2 linked regions of the Magnetofaba australis IT-1 genome follow. The main gene of each other region encodes a partner of the protein of the gene in region 2 in a complex. Links are inferred from orthologs where the notes say so. Each region holds a gene or a part of one and is shown on either strand. Other genes may lie near its edges.

Evidence for each region.
Region 1: the proteins of pnp (region 2) and MAIT1_RS07820 are in contact, whole or in part, in a cryo-EM structure (PDB 9QH0), measured with the Escherichia coli proteins. The link is inferred for Magnetofaba australis IT-1 from one-to-one orthologs.

What each region holds. Positions count from the first base shown.
Region 1 is NZ_LVJN01000018.1:380,482-384,877, forward strand. Bases 1-3,325 are described here. They hold MAIT1_RS07820 (ribonuclease E/G), read right to left. Parts: upstream 2,937-3,325; coding sequence 201-2,936; downstream 1-200. Other genes in these bases: MAIT1_RS07825 (RluA family pseudouridine synthase), read left to right, coding at 3,273-3,325. In the rest of the region: more of MAIT1_RS07825, read left to right, coding at 3,326-4,364; MAIT1_RS07830 (HAD family hydrolase), read left to right, coding at 4,364-4,396. UniProt on the Escherichia coli protein: Endoribonuclease that plays a central role in RNA processing and decay. Required for the maturation of 5S and 16S rRNAs and the majority of tRNAs. Also involved in the degradation of most mRNAs.
Region 2 is NZ_LVJN01000021.1:461,199-466,327, forward strand. The notes cover bases 1,137-4,123. They hold pnp (polyribonucleotide nucleotidyltransferase), read right to left. Parts: upstream 3,693-4,123; coding sequence 1,581-3,692; downstream 1,137-1,580. Other genes in these bases: rpsO (30S ribosomal protein S15), read right to left, coding at 3,839-4,108. Also shown: MAIT1_RS20660 (hypothetical protein), read right to left, coding at 1-936; tRNA pseudouridine(55) synthase TruB, read right to left, coding at 4,165-5,112; 30S ribosome-binding factor RbfA, read right to left, coding at 5,112-5,129. UniProt on the Escherichia coli protein: Involved in mRNA degradation. Catalyzes the phosphorolysis of single-stranded polyribonucleotides processively in the 3'- to 5'-direction. Also involved, along with RNase II, in tRNA processing.

The DNA.
Region 1 (4,396 bases), on a different replicon or contig from region 2:
GTGTCACGCAGACATTGGTCGTTCTGTGCAGTTTTGGTTTTGACTCACCATAGCGACGATATTGCCGCATTGTGTGAAGATTGGTTCCTGTGTGATTTTGGTTTTGATTGGCGATAAACAATACCACAGTAAAAAAGGGCGCGACTGTGAAACAGTCGCGCCCTTTTTGCATCGTGCAAGATCAATAAAACCCGACCAGTTCACTCGTCGCCGGAAGAGCCATCCGGTTTTGCCGAGGGGGGGGCGGACGGTTTGGTTTCGTCGCTGCTGGCGGTGCTTTTACGCGAGCGTGAGCGGGTTGCGCCGCTGCTGCGGGTGCTGGTGCGACGCTTGCGCGGCGCGCGTTTGGGCTTCTCAGTAGGCGGCTCTTCGGCGACCAGTACGTTGCCGTTGACGTCATCCTCCTCCCGAGGTTCGGGGGGCAAAACATTGCCGTTGGGTTCGTCAACCGGCTCACTGGGCGCCACATTGCCCACATTGTCCGCGACGACGCGCATATTCTCCATGCCGGGCATATCTGGCTGCGGCGCTTCAGCGGGGTCCATCATCGGCGGTTGCTGATCGCCTTGCGCACTCTCCTCAGCCCCACTGGCGCGGCGCGAAGAGCTGCGACGACGGCGCCGCTTGCGTTTGGGCTTGGCGGCTTCATCGCCCTCTTCTGTGGGGGCAGCCTCAGGCGTCGCAACGGTATCGTCGCCTTGCGACTCGGTTTGCGCTGTGACATCAGCGGGCGCGTTGTCTCCGCCTTCGGCGGAATCACTGGATTCTGTAGAGGACTGGGCAGTCGACTGCGTTGCGGCCTCCGCGCTATCGCCTTCGCCGCCGCTCTTTCTGCGACGCCGACGCCGACGCTTTTTACGCCCGCTCTTCTGTCCATCCTCATCGGTAGCCGACTCGTCAGCCGCGGGTTGCTTGGCCTCGGCAACGGGGCTGGCCTCTGCGCTGCTCTCTTTGGCTGGCGGGTTCTCTTTTCTGCGATTATCGCGCTTATTGCTGCGCGCGCTGTTGCGACTGTTGTTCTCTTCGCCGGCGACGCCTTCGCCCTTTTCGCGGCGGAAATTGGGCGTCTCCATGGCGGCGTCGCCCTGGATGATGATCTCCAGTTCGTTGGCGCTCTCCATCTCCGCTAACTGCGCCCGCTTGTTGTTGAGCAGGTAGTTGGCCACCGCTTGTGGGGCGGTGTAGACCAGGCGCTTATGGCGACCGGAGTAGGCCTCCTCTTCCAGGCAGCGGAATAGGCGGATAGCGGTGGACTCCACCGAACGGATGGTGCCCAGACCGCTACAGCGGGGGCATACCTCCCGGTTGCTCTCGGCAAATGCCGGTTTCATGCGTTGTCGGGAGAGCTCCATCAAGCCAAATTGGGAGATTTTTCCCAATTGAATTTTGGCGCGATCGTTCTTGAACGCCTCCTTCAGGCGCTTCTCCACGTCCAGATTGTGCTTGCGCTCCTCCATATCGATGAAGTCCAGCACCACCAATCCGCCCAAGTCGCGCAGACGCAACTGCCGGGCGATCTCATCCACCGCCTGCATGTTGGTTTTGAACGCGGTGTTCTCGACGTTTTTCTCCTTGGTGGAACGACCGGAGTTGACGTCGATGGAGACCAGCGCCTCGGTGGGCTCAATGATGATATAGCCGCCGGATTTGAGCGAGATGACGCGATCGTGCATCGACTCAATCTGATTCTCCACCTGATAGCGGGAGAACAGCGGCAGTTTGTCTTTGTAGGGCTGCACCACCTTGACGTAGCGCGGCATTAGCAGTCGCATGAAGTCCTTGCCGCGTCGATAGGCGTCGTTGCCTTCGATGAGGATCTCTTCCATATCGGTGGTGTATAGATCGCGGATGGTGCGGATGATCAGTTCGCCCTCTTCGTGGATCAGAGCGGGGGCTTTGGACTTTTCACACTTATCCTGAATGGTCTTCCACAGTCGCGTCAGGTAGCTCATGTCGCGGCTGATTTCGCGCTTGGTGCGCTCCAGACCGGCGGTGCGAATGATCAGGCTCATCTCCTGGGAGATCTCCATGGTGGCAAGCATCTTTTTCAGCGTTTTGCGCGCTGCGCCATCCATGATTTTACGGGAGATGCCGCCGCCGCCTACGGTTTCGGGCAGCAGAACGGTGTAGCGACCGGCCAGGGAGATATTGGTGGTCAGGGAGGCGCCTTTGGTGCCGCGCGCCTCCTTGATGACCTGCACCAGGACGGTTTGGCCTTTGGTCAGAATCTTCTGAATGGGGATGTTGCGACGGCGACGGGTGCGCGTGGGGCGGGCGCGGGAGGGGCTATCACTCTCTTCAGCCCCATCTTCGTCATCCAACGCGGCATCATCATCATCGTCAACCGGGGACTCGTCGTCTTCCTCATCGGAGTCGTCGTCATCGGAGTCGTCCTCTTCCGACTCATCCGCGGATTCGTCGGCATCCTGCTCGGAGTCGGACCCACCCGCACCCTCTGCGCTATCTTCGTCGGCGTTGGGCTCGGCGTCAGTACTGGCTTCGACTTCAGTATCAACGCTTTGCTCAGCCTGATCGGCGTCACTCTCCTGCGGCTGCTCCTCAGTGGACTCCGAGGCTTCTGTCACCGCCTCCAACGGCGCCTCTTGGGCGCTGCTCACCGCCTGATCATCGGGCGTGGCTTTGGCTTTGGCTCTGCTCCGCCCAGGCGGCGGGGCGTCATTTTGGACCTCATCCTCAGGATAGTACTTGGGATGAATGTCATTGATGGAGAGGAAGCCTTGGCGTCCGCCGTTGAAATCGACGAAGGCGGCTTGTAGGGAGGGCTCCACCCGGGTCACGCGGCCCAGGTAGACGTTGCCTTTGATCTGTTCTTTGGTGGAGGTCTCGATATCCAGATCGAGGAGGCGTTGATCTTCAACAATGGCGACGCGCACTTCTTCATCATGAGTGGCGTCCACCAGCATGCGCTTGGTCATGTGGGGGGATAACTCCGTGTGTTTGGCCCACGCCACCGCACCGCTGGCGACTGCAAGCTGGTGGCGATAACGTGGACGTCGTAAGGGCGAATCCGGCGGCGCAAGGGCGCTGCGTCGGCTTCGGTCTAATCTCTTAATGAATTCCAACAAACCCGCGCGTTTTCACTCAGGCTTCGGACCTGGGACAACATGAGCGGGGAAAAATGTGTCTGAACGCGCAACGCGCATATGGCGCAAAGGCTGCGATGCCAGTATGCTCGGGCCTGCTCAAGCCACATCGGCGAGCAGAAAATTTCGAACATTGTACGGATCTCCAATCCCAAAAGCAAAGAAGCCGTGAACGAACCTGTCAGAAAAACGCCCGCCCGGCAGGAACCCGTAGACGCTGAGTTTGATGGTCAGCGCCTCGATCGGTTCCTAACCCATCACATTCCCGGCATGCCGCGCGGTGAAATTCAGCGCTTGATGCGCACCGGACAGGTGCGCGTTAACGGTGGCCGCGCCAAGGGGGACCGCCGCCTGGCGTTGGGCGATCAGGTGCGGATTCCGCCGCTCACCGAAGCCGATCAAAAACCCCGCGAGCGGGGCGCGGCGCCGCCTGCGGCGCTGGTCAAACGGTTGGCTGAGCGCATTATCTACCGCGATGGCTGGATGCTGGTGCTGGACAAGCCGGTGGGCGTGCCGGTGCATGGCGGCAGCGGGCACGAATGGGGGGTGGTGGACGCCATGCGCGTCTATCTGGATGAGTTGGGCGTGGTGGCCAGCCCGGAGTTGTGTCACCGCCTGGATAAGGAGACCTCGGGGTGTCTGGTGTTTGGCCTGACCCCGAAAGCGGTGCGCGAGTTGACGCGGGCGTTTCGCGACGGCGAGGTGGAGAAGCAATACCTCACCCTGGTGCAGGGGGCGCCCAAACCGCAAGGTCGGATTGCGCGCAATCTGGCCAAAGGTCAAGTGCGCGGTGGAGAACGCATGGTCGCCGCTTCTGATGGGGAGGGGCAGGAGGCCGCCACCCGCTACGCGATGCACGAACGTTTCAGCTTCTGCGCATTGATGGAGGCGACGTTGGAGACCGGGCGCACCCACCAGATTCGCGTCCATTTCCAGGATCTGGGCCACCCGGTGGCCGGTGATGGCAAATATGGCGATAAAAGCTTTAATCAACAGATGAAGTCGGTGGGCCTCAAGCGCATGTTCCTGCATGCATGGCGTCTGCGCCTCAAGCACCCGCATGAAGGGCGCTGGATGGAGTTCACCGCGCCGCTGGATGATGGCCTGCAAAGCGTGCTCACAGCGCTGCGTGACTCTGCGCCCAAAAGCAGTCGGCCGCGCCAGACGCAACCGGCGCAACGCGTCCAGGGCAAGGGCGCACAGCCGAGGAGTGAACGACGCGGCGGCGCGCCCAGCGCCCGACGTCGTGGAGGCAAATGATGAGCAGCAATCGCTATGAGTTGGTGATTTTC
Region 2 (5,129 bases):
AACGGTTGCAACAATTGATCCTACAGCAAACCACCGCCAAAGATCTGCCGCTTTCTGTTGCTCTTTGTAGGCTTTTTTATAGCCCCCATACACCGTTGCATCTGCCGCCAAATCATGCAGATTTAATATACTTTCATATGTTTCTTGACTTTTCTTAAGATTTACTTCCAAATCATGCTTCTCTTTATCCAATCTATCTCTTATCTCTGCATGAATAACCTCAAACTCTTTTTCAATAGTTAATTTCAAATCTGATAATATTTGATCTTTTTTGTCGCTCACTTCTCGAGTTGTTACATCAAAATTGTTTTTATAGGTCTCCAGAATTTTTTCACGCTGACGTTCTAACTGTTCATTTTTAGCATTCTGGTCTTGAGTAAATCTATTTTGCCACTCACCAAGGATGGTTTCATATTTCTCATTGATTTCATCATAATTATTCTTAAGAGATGCCAATTCAGACTTTATATTGACAAGATCTGATTTCAACTCTTCAGATATATTTTCAACTTCTCTATACTCATCAAAAAGCTTAGCCGCATTCTCATGCGCCCACTCTTCTAATAAATCCTTTTCTCTCTCTTCTGCGGGAAAGCATTTTGTGAGAGTTATTAGCCTAGGAAGGAAATGAGTACTAATCGCAGAGTTTATTAATTTCAGATTAGCCAGATCTTTTCTGGCATTATAATTATTTATTGCTTTTTTAACATGCCCAAAATTGGAACCAAGTCCCTGTAGCGATGTTTCATCTAGAATATCGGCATTCTTTGGTTTCAAAATACCTTTAGCAAGTTGCAAAATCTTTATGATTCTGACAACTTCATCCTTCTCATTCTGCTCTACTATCTCTTTTTTTATTTGTATAAAGTATTTGTAGATATCATCAAGCTCTTTATAAGCCTGATTACTCTTAAGAAGTTCAACAAATCTACTCACTTTAAACCTCGCTTAAAATTATATTTATTATTTTACTAACGCACAACAACCAACTGCAACGACCACAGGGCATGCCCGCTCTATTGAGCAAACGTTCGCACGCTTCGACCATCTAGCCTGAAAGTTTCGAAGACTCCATCCAGCAGGCTTGAAGTGCGCCTTCCAGTTCTTCTGGCGAATGGGAATTCAGAAGATACTCTATACCAATTTTCATGTGGTGGGAATTCTAAGGACGGTCACTGAATTGAATCCCGCCCGCAAACACTTTTTGACTTTCCCAAGCTTCGAGTTTTAGTGCAGTTCGCCGTCCTGCGGACGACGGCGCTTCGCGCCTGCTTACCTGCCGTTTCCCCGACGGCCTCCTTGCTGGCTCGTCCTTCCCAGCCACCCCCTAACTCCGTGCTGGCCCCGCCTCTGTTCAGTGGGGAAACGGCTAAAGACTACTGACAAAGACAACACCGTGGGCGCCGCCCACACCCGCTGGGGGCAGCGGCCCCCAGACCCCGCCGCCGACCAGTCGGCGGCCAATAGTCAGCGCTAGCATCAAGTCCATCACGCACACACTAGGCGCCTCTCCCAAACAAAACAGCGCCCATCCAAATGGATGGGCGCTGCTGTGTCACAACCCTCTAGAACGCGGCCAATTATTCGGCGCCGCCCTCTCCTTTCACATCTTTCATGGTCAGCTTCACACGGCCCTGACGGTCGATATCCAGCACCTTCACGTCCACCATATCGCCCTCTTTGACGATATCAGTCACCTTGGTGACGCGGTGGTTGGCCATCTGCGAAATGTGCACCAGGCCATCGCGGTTGGGCAGAATGTTGACGAACGCGCCAAAGTCGGTGATGCGCACCACTTTGCCGTGATAGATCTGATCCTTCTCCACATCAGCGGTGATGCGCTTGATGATGGTGACCGCCTGATTCGAGCTTTCGCCATCGGAAGAGGCGATGCGAATGGTGCCATCGTCCTCGATGTCGATTTGGCAGCCGGTCTCTTCGGTGATGGAGCGAATCACCTTACCGCCCTGACCGATCACGTCGCGGATCTTGTCGGGGTTGATCTTGATGGTGGTGATGCGCGGCGCGTAGGGAGACATCTCCTCGCGATGCTCGGTGATGCTCTTGGCCATTTCACCGAGGATGTGCAGACGACCGGCGCGGGCCTGATCCAGCGCCTTGGCCATGATCTCCTTGGTGATGCCGGTGATCTTGATGTCCATCTGCAGCGCGGTGATGCCGTTTTCGTTACCGGCCACCTTGAAGTCCATATCGCCCAGGTGATCTTCGTCGCCCAGGATGTCGGACAGCACGGCGTAGTTTTCGCCCTCTTTGACCAGACCCATGGCGATGCCCGCCACCGAGGACTTCAGCGGCACGCCCGCGTCCAGCATGGAGAGGACCGAGCCGCACACGGTGGCCATGGAGGAGGAGCCGTTGGATTCGGTGATCTCGGAGATCACGCGAATGGTGTAGGGGAACTCCTCGGCGCTGGGCAGGATGGCGCCCAGAGCGCGGGTGGCCAACTTGCCGTGACCGATCTCACGACGCCCGGGGGCGCCCAGACGACCGGTCTCACCCACACAGTACGGAGGGAAGGTGTAGTTGAGGTAGAAGTTGTCGCGATGCTCGCCGTCGAGGGTTTCGACGATCTGTTCGTCACGACCGGTGCCCAGGGTCACCGCGCTGATGGCCTGGGTCTCGCCGCGGGTGAACAGCGCCGAGCCGTGCACGCGGGGCAACCAGCCCACTTCGGTGGTGATGGGGCGCACCTGATCCAGGGCGCGGCCATCGATGCGGGGCTTGCCGGCCAGGATCTGGCCGCGCACCACTTCGGATTCCATCTTCTTGAACAGACCTTTGGCTTCGCTGGAGCGATCCACGGTCTCGCCATCTTTTTCAAACGCGCTGAACTTCTCGCCAGCGGCGGCCTTCACTTTACCGATAGCCTCATAGCGGGCCATTTTGTCGGTGATGGCGTAGGCGGCGCGCAGGTCGTCCATGCAGGCGGCCTTGACCGCTTCGATGAACGCTTCGTCCTGTTTGGGCGGTTGGAAATCCCAACGGGGCTTACCGCACTCGGCGGCGAACTCTTCGATGCACTTGATCACCGGTTGGAACGCTTCAAAGCCGAACATCACGGCGCCGAGCATCTCCTCTTCGGTGAGGAAGTCCACTTCCGACTCCACCATGGTCACCGCGTCGCTGGTGCCCGCAACCACCAGGTCCAGACGCGATTCGTCCATCTGTTCGGGGGTGGGGTTGAGAACGTATTGACCATCCACGAAGCCCACGCGGGCGCCGCCGATGGGGCCTTCAAACGGCAGACCGGAGATGGCCAGAGCCGCCGAGGCGCCGATCATGGCGGCGATGTCAGCGCTGTAGTTGGTGTCATAAGAGATGACCGTGGCCACCACCTGGGTGTCGTGCATGAAGCCTTTGGGGAACAGCGGACGCAGCGGACGGTCGATCAGACGCGAGGTCAGCACCGCCATTTCCGAGGGGCGGGTTTCGCGCTTGATGAAACCGCCGGGGATGCGGCCAGCGGCCCAGGTCTTCTCTTGATAGTGCACGCCCAGGGGGAAGAAATCCTGGCCTGGTTTGACGTTTTTATCGGCGGTGGCGGCGACCAACACCATGGTTTCGCCATAGGTGACCACCACCGCGCCGTCGGCCTGACGCGCCACGCGACCGGACTCCAGGGTGATGGTCCCGTGGCCGAATTCGACGCTCTTACGGGTAATATTGAACATTAGGATGCCTTATCCGAAGCTGAAAGTTGCCTTTGGCGAGCGGGCGCGCCATTCACCGCAGCGTTTGCGAGAAACGTACGGGAACGGCGCGCCGCCGCAAAATTGGCCCGCCAAAGCCCCCTTGGCCCCGGCGGCATGTGGGAAGACTATTTGCGCAGGTTCAAGCGCTTGATCAGCTCCAGATAGCGACCCTTCTCCTGTTTCTGCACGTAGGCCAGGAGACGACGACGCTGACCCACCATTTTTAGCAGGCCACGACGGGAGTGGTGATCTTTTTTGTGATCGCGAAAGTGTTCGGTCAGGTTATTGATGCGCTCGGTCAGAATCGCCACCTGCACCTCGGGGGAGCCGGTATCGCCCTCTTTGGCGCCAAACTCCTTGATCAATTCCGCTTTCCGTTCCTGAGAAATCGACATCGGGATTCTCCTTCATATATGAGTGATGGATAAACGCCCGCATCGTCCCTCAATGCTCAGTCAAACAGGTTGAAACGCCGTTTGCTCACCAGCTTGCGCCGCCCTTGCGGGTCGCGCTCGCCGAGTTCGCCCACCGCCCCAAAGCGTCCCTCCGGGTCCAGCAGCCGAACCGCGCCATCCGGCGCGTTTACATCGTCCAACCAGATTGTCTGACCATTGCTGATCCGACGCCAAGCGTCCCCCGTCAATCGCAGCGCCGGGATGTCGTCCAGCACCCGATCCACGGGGAGTAGAAAATCAAACGACGCCGCATCGCCCGCAGCGGCCTGGTCATCCACCAAGGCTTGCAGTTGATCCAGCGTCACGGCTTCATCCAAGCTGAAGCCGAAAGTGCGGGTGCGCAGCAGCGCAGTCAAATGCGCAAAGCACCCTAAACGGCGACCCATATCCCGCGCCAGCGCGCGCATATAGGTCCCTTTGCCGCATTCTACGTTGATGACCGCCGCATTGCCCGTAAATTCGACCAGTTCGATGGAATGAATGGTCACGCTGCGGGCGGGCATCTCCACGGTTTCGCCCCGATGCGCCTTTTTGTAGGCGCGTTCGCCATCGATGCGGATGGCCGAATGGGCGGGCGGAACCTGTTCTATTTCGCCAATAAACTCCGGCAGAATCGCTTTTAACGCCGCCTCATCGGGCCGCTTGTCAGAGTGCTCAATCACCACTCCGGTGTTGTCGCCGCTGTCGGTCTCGGCGCCCAACGCCAACGTGCAGCGATACGCCTTATCCCCCTCCAGCACCAGACCCAGGGTCTTGGTCGCCTCCCCCAGCGCCACCGGCAGCAGCCCTTCGGCAAACGGGTCCAACGTGCCGCCGTGCCCGGCCTTCTGCGCATTTAGAATGCGCTTGACCCGATTCACCACGCCGGTGGCGGTCAAACCGGGCGCTTTGTGAATCGCCAACCAACCGTGCAGAGGGCGTCCGCGCTTATTGGCTCGCCCCATTAGGGCGTTCCCTCCGG